DNA from 2 places in the Fructilactobacillus hinvesii genome. Region 2 is predicted to be linked to the other one. Evidence: predicted binding sites of a transcription regulator. Region 2 holds the regulator's gene; the other holds the start of a gene.
The links. Region 2 encodes NrdR, which represses ribonucleotide reductase genes. Its sites were predicted from a motif close to ACACNATATATNGTGT; they were not measured.
Positions count from the first base shown of each region.

Region 1: a site for NrdR is predicted at 2,080-2,095, ahead of nrdH (glutaredoxin-like protein NrdH). Genes of this name have one in related genera too.

Region 1 is NZ_CP097118.1:1,367,061-1,370,483, reverse strand. Features, by position in the region: gene nrdE (class 1b ribonucleoside-diphosphate reductase subunit alpha) at 1-1,693, opposite strand, end outside; gene nrdH (glutaredoxin-like protein NrdH) at 1,733-1,978, opposite strand; gene M3M39_RS06975 (class I SAM-dependent methyltransferase) at 2,133-2,741, shown strand; gene M3M39_RS06970 (nucleoside deaminase) at 2,738-3,229, shown strand; RNA gene ffs (signal recognition particle sRNA small type) at 3,262-3,350, shown strand.
Region 2 is NZ_CP097118.1:1,103,662-1,107,084, forward strand. Features, by position in the region: gene dnaI (primosomal protein DnaI) at 1-559, opposite strand, end outside; gene M3M39_RS05625 (DnaD domain protein) at 562-1,884, opposite strand; gene nrdR (transcriptional regulator NrdR) at 1,871-2,365, opposite strand; gene coaE (dephospho-CoA kinase) at 2,370-2,942, opposite strand; gene mutM (DNA-formamidopyrimidine glycosylase) at 2,935-3,423, opposite strand, start outside.

The DNA of each region.
Region 1 (3,423 bases), 260 kb from region 2:
CTAACTTCAATTCTTCCCAGTCTGCTCGGCTTGGAATGAAGGTATCTTTAAACAACTCTTTGACTTTCTCTGAAGTGGGACCCCAGTCCTGTTCGGTGTATTTATCAAAGTAACTGCCGTCGGCGTATTTACTCTTTTCAAAGTTGTGGAAGGTTTTGCCCCGTTCGCGTGCCAACTGGTTAGAAGCTACGAGACTCCAGTAGTTCAGGAGCATGAAGTAGACGCCGGTAAATTCGATCGATTCTGGCGAACCGTAGTACATGTGGTGGAGGGCAAAGTAGGAATGTAAGCCCATGGCTCCGAGTCCAATTGAATGACTCAATTCGTTCCCATGCCGAATCGAAGGAACCGTGTTAATGTGGCTAATGTCCGTGACGAAGGTTAATGCCCGCACCATGGATTCAATCGACTTACCAAAGTCCGGGGAGTGCATTAGGTTCACGACGTTAGTAGAACCCAAGTTACAGGAGACGTCTGTTCCAAGTTGTTCGTATTCTTGTTCGTCGTTAATGATGGAAGGCGTTTGAACCTGCATGATTTCTGAACACAGGTTACTCATGATGATCTTGCCATCAATTGGATTGTCCCGGTTGGCAGTATCCACGTTAATGATGTAGGGGTAACCAGATTCTTGCTGGAGCTTTCCAATCTCTGTTTCCAGGTCCCGAGCCTTGATGTACTTCTTCTTGATGCGGTCGTTTTGAACCAGGTTGTCATATTCCTTGGTAATGTCAACATAGGAGAAGGGAACCCCGTATTCTTGTTCGACGTCGTATGGGCTGAAGAGCGCCATGTCTCTGTTTTGGGCGGCAAGTTCGTAGAACTTATCTGGAACCGTGACACCCAGCGACAGGGTGTTCACCCGAATCTTTTCATCGGCATTTTCCTTTTTAACGGCTAGAAAGTCGATAATGTCTGGGTGAAAGACGCTGAGGTAAACCACTCCGGCTCCTTGACGTTGGCCGAGTTGGTTGGAGTAACTAAAGCTATCTTCTAACAACTTCATGACCGGTTTAACGCCACTGGCAGCTCCTTCGATGTGCTTAATTGGGTCACCAGCTGCCCGTAAGTTGTTGAGGTTGATTCCGACTCCACCGCCAATTTTGGATAATTGCAGAGCCGAATTAATCGTTCGACCGATGCTGTTCATGTCGTCGGTGGATTGAATCAAGAAACAGGACACAAACTCACCCCGGCGTTTCTTGCCGGCGTTTAAAAAGGTCGGAGTAGCGGGTTGAAAGCGTTGGTGAATTAATTCGTCTGCCAGTGCTAAGGCTAATTCTTGGTCTCCGTTGGCCAGGTAGAGAGCGTTCATAGCCGTTCGATCAATGTAACGTTCTAGATATTGGTTGCCATCATCCGTCTTGAGGGCGTATTGAGCGTAGAATTTGTACGCTGCCATAAAGGAATGGAAATGAAAGTCCTGGCTATTTAAGTAATCATAAAGCTTTTCGATGAACGTCAGTGGATATTGTTTTAAAAACGCTTCTTCTACGTAATCATGCTTGATTAGGTAGTCAAAGCGTTCTTGTAACGAATTAAATTGCACCAAGTTGGGTTCAACGTTTTCCTTTAAGAAGGCGGCTAGGGCTTCTTGATCCTTATCTAACTGAATCCGGCCGTCTTTGGTTGGGATGTTGATCTCGTTATTTAAAGTAAAATAACTGGCATCCGTGTGGTCTTTAAGCGACATATACTGATTCCCCTTAATGTGTATAATGAAAGTGGTAGCTTAAGCGGTGGCTAATTGTTCAACTAATTTTTTTAGTTGGTCGGGCCGAAAGCCACCAAAAGACTCTAATACCTCTGATTCAACCACGGGAACGGCTTGAAAACCTTGTTCCTTTAGATAGGGAATTAAATCCGGATTGTCGCTGGTATTTTTTTCGGTAAAGGCCACGTTGTGTTCGGTTAAAAAGCGTTTCGTCATTTTGCACTGGATGCAGTTGTTTTTGGTGTATACGGTAATCTGATTCATGCGGGACTCCTTCTTTCGTTTTGTCTATGTACTGATTCTACTACGAAAATCGATTCTTTCAACCAAAAAATACCACATGTTGTGGTATCTGACTGAGAAACACACTATATGTGGTATGTGAAACAAAATTCTAGAATTTAAGGACGTGATTTTTTTGAGCAATTTTTATTATACACCGAATCCAGATGTGATTCACGATGAAAAAGAATGGGATTTTACCATTAACGCAGTGACGTTGCACTTTGCTTCAGACAACGGAGTTTTTTCTAAGCGGACGGTCGATTACGGTTCGCGAGTTTTGATTCAAGCCGTGGATTTGGCAGGATTGCCCGCGGGGAAAATCCTTGATCTGGGGTGTGGGTACGGACCAGTTGGGCTTTTTTTGGCGCAGGCTCATCCAGAGCGCCAGTTTGAGTTGGTGGACGTGAACCAACGGGCCCTGGGCCTTGCAGAACGAAATGCCACCACCAATCAGCTTGCTAACGTAACCGTGGGAACTTCGGATGTTTACGCTGGGGTTTCAGAACAACGGTTTGCGGCCGTGGTCACGAATCCGCCAGTTCGGGCTGGAAAAGACGTGGTGGATGCCATGATTACAGGAGCAGCCACTCATTTGGTAACCAACGGCCGGCTCTACGTGGTGTTACAAAAAAAGCAGGGAGCCCCCTCTGCCAAACGGTTGATGCAAGCCACCTTCGGCAATGTTCAAATTTTGAAGCGCGATAAGGGTTACTACGTGTTAGAAAGTACAAAGCAGTCATGATGAATCAAGATGAACGTTACATGGGAATGGCGTTGGCCGAGGCCCGTTTTGCTGGTCAAATTGGCGAAATTCCCATTGGGGCGGTAATTGTGAAGAATCAACAGGTGATTGGGACCGGCCATAACCTGCGCGAACACACCCAGTTAGCGACGCAACACGCAGAGTTGATTGCGATTGAAGCAGCCTGCCTGATGGTTCAGAGCTGGCGGTTAACTGACTGTACTCTGTACGTCACGATTGAACCATGTTTAATGTGTTCCGGAGCAATTTTAAACGCGCGCGTTGATCGGGTAGTGTATGGGGCAGCTAATACGAAGGCCGGAGCAGGGGAAAGTCTGTATCAAGCATTAACCGATGAACGGCAAAATCACCAGGTGGAACTTGTGACTGGCTGTCGAGCAACGGAGGCCGGAAACCTGATGCGGCAGTTCTTTCGGACGAAACGAAATCGGCGCCGGAAAAACCGGTGGTTAGGACTAGACAAGTAGCCTGGTGTAAGTTATGATAGTAATTGCCGTAAGGCCTGGAAGCAAGGGCAGACTTACGAACCGTGTCAGGTCCGGAAGGAAGCAGCACTAAGTATTTTTTGCCTTGTGCTTCCTGTTATTAGCAAATCAACTCCTAGTCAAATTGACTGGGAGATTTTTTTTACAATAATATGGTATAAACCAGTAAGAAATTG
Region 2 (3,423 bases):
TAAACCCATGATCAGACAAACGATGCGCCATGGCAGCCATTACAAACGTCTTCCCCACTCCAAACGGACCGTATAAATAGATTGCCTTTTGGTGGTCCTTCGGATTCGTCTCATATTTTTCAATAAAATCAATCAGATCAATGATCACTTCTTCTTGATCCGGAGTGGGTTCATAGTCTTCAAAGTTAACGCGTTTGATGTCTGCGGTCATTCCAACGGTTAGAAAATTATGCTGCATTTGTCGTTGCTTCTTTTGGCGTAAAAATTCCGGAGTTGGTCGATATGCCACTTCAATTAGATGGTCATTCAACACCAATTGAGGAACATATCCCGGAGCAAAAGTAGATTGACCCGCTTTAATTTTATTTTTTTCCGTTACAAACTCGTATAATTTTGAAGCAGACCTTTGCACTGCCTGGGGCGCTAATTCGGACTGATGTTGTTGAATAAATTTTTGGACGTCTGGATCAGCATAAACGGACTGCAGCAGCTTTTGATACTGCTGGTCTAAATGATGATTTTTCATCGAAGTTTTTAGTCCTTTTCCCACGTTTTGCATTTCTAGTCACTCCCTTCCCCATCATGATTACGCAACTTAGCTAGTTTTTCCTTAATTAACTTTCGGTTGGCAGCCGATGATTGTTTGGTAGAACGTTGGTTATCAGCTTGATGAGCCCACTCTGGTAGCGTTTCTCGTACCGTTGTTCGTTTTTGCTTCTTCGTTTGTTGGCGCTGTTTGGCAACTCGTTGATCACGTTGTTTAATTTCCGTCAATGCCTGGTCTGCCGTTTGGATATGCCGTTGCGCCCAATCATTAGCAATCGTGTCCAATAAATTCTTATTTAAGGTAGGATTTTCCCGATCAACTAACAAAAGATAAATCAACATGTTAATTACGGCCCTGGGTAAAACATTCTGCTCCAATAATTGTCGTAATGACCGTTCCTCTGCCGCGGTTGCAAACCCACCTTTTTCTTGCTTAATTGCACTTAAAAAGGGGACAGGAGCAGTATTGGTCGCCACTTGCAATAATTCCTGTTCCTGTGAGGTCATCTTAGTGGTTGCTTGAGTAGCAACCGGTGTTTTCTCTTCATCGGTGGTAACAGTTGGCTGAGCCCGATATTTACGGGCCATTAACAACTGAAACTTTTGTTTGTCAAACCGGTTGGTGGTTAAATTAGTTGCTTGTTCTACCATCCGGGCCATTTCCGTTTCTTCCACTCCATACAATTGCTTGGTCGTGGCAAATAACGGTTGATTTTTTTTAACGTCTTGGAGATTCACAAATGAACTTTGCAAAATGCTCAGCATTAACTGTAAATCAACGTTCACTTCTGCACGTTCTTGCGAACTGGTAGGAACCGCTTGAGCCCGCTGTTCCGTTTTTTTAACTAACGAATCAGGTTGGGCCGGACTAGCAAACACCTGCCAAAAGCTGTGAGTCTGATCATCAAGATTTCGAACATCAAACTGCTTGGGTAACAATTGGTCTGCTAATGTAACAAAGCGATTTTCCCCTACCATTTCCAACAAGAATTGGCTTAAAACCTCATTTTGAAAAAAGAGCGCCGGCGTTAGCGGAGCCTCAAGTAAATACCGAAACTCACCTTGAGCAGCAAACACTCGCAAAAGTCCAACTCCTTCAAGCTTTAATCGTGCTTGATACAACTGTTCTGCATCAATTTGAAGCGTACTCATCAGCAAAAAATGTCCTTGTACTTGTGCAGTCTGGTGCCATAACAGATTAATTAGTGCATAAGCATCGTTACCCACCATGGGCAAGTACAATTGATCCAGACTCAATCTTTCTAGACTGGTTAGCTCATGGTCACGTAAGACTTGAAACTTCGTTTGGGGGTCAATTGCATTTTTATGATTGGTCATCGTGATCACTTTCAGAAGCCGGTTCGTTGCCCATCAATTCCTGCATCTTTGCATAAAACTCATTCATATCTTTAAACTGGCGGTACACGCTTGCAAATCGAATGTAGGCAATTTCATCCACATCTTTTAAACCATTCATCACGTATTCTCCAATTTCCTTACTAGAAATTTCATGACTACCGGTATCACGATTTTCAATGTTTTGCTTGGTTTGGTTCACAATTTCATTCATCTGAGCCATCGAAACAGGGCGTTTTTCACAGGAACGAATAATGCCTCGAAGGAGTTTGTCGGTACTAAATTCCTCCCGATCACCATTCTTTTTCACTACTAGTAACGGTGTTGCCTCAATGGTTTCAAAAGTTGTAAACCGATAACCGCAGTGTTCACATTCACGTCGTCGTCTAATTTCGCTTCCACCGGCTAACGGGCGACTATCGATTACCTTGGAAGCGGCTTGATGACACCTTGGGCATTTCATTATTTCACCTCAGATTTTCAATCAAACGTTGCAGTTGTTGCCATAATTGTTGTTTTCCATTGCTACTGTCAATGACCACATCAGCTAGATTGGCCTTGGTCCGTTGCGACCACTGGGCTCCCATTAATTGGCTAGCCCAACTAACGGAAACCTGGTTGCGCTGCATCAAGCGCTGCATTTGCACAATCGGATCACACGTTACCATCACGGTTAAATCCACGTAACTGGTAAAACCATTTTCAAATAAAGTGGGGGCATCGAGCACGAGCCACTCAGTTGCGGTGGACTGCAAAATCACTCGAGCTAAGGCCGGGTTAATAATTCTGACCAACTGCCGCATTCGTTGGGAATCGGCAAACACAATTTTTCCTAATTGTTTGCGGTCAATCTGACCGTTCGTTTTAACTGCCGGCCCAAAAGTTGCCACAATTTGGTCAATCACCTGCTGATCATGTGCCTCTAAATCATGAGTTACCTGGTCTAAGTCCAGAATCGGTAATCCCTGTTGCTGCAAATATGCTGCTGCTGTTGATTTCCCGGTCGCAATTCCGCCGGTTAGGCCAATTAGTTTAGTCACTTAAATCACCATGCACCACCTGGCATTTCGGACAAAAGGTCGTCCCTCGTTGGGCCACCTTGATTTTTTTCATCGGAGTGCCACATCGATGACATGGTTCTCCTTTACGTCCGTATGCATGTAGCTGGTTTTGAAATTGGCCGGCTTCTCCAAAGGCATTGGAGTAGGAATGAACCGTGGTTCCGTGTCCCTGAATGGCAGCTGCAATTTCAGTAATGATATTTTCACGGAGTGCCTTAATTTCTGCGTCACTAACGTAATTGGTCATTTGCTCTGGATGAATTTTTGACATCCATAAAACCTCGTCGCAATAAATGTTTCCGAGTCCCGCTACTTGTGATTGATCCAATAAAAAGGCCTTAATCTTTCGATGGGATTTATGCAGTCGTTCCTTAAGATACGTAAAACTCAGTTCATCCGCCGTTGGCTCTGGACCAATTTTATTTAACCCGGATAACTCCATCACCTGGTCGTTTTTAAC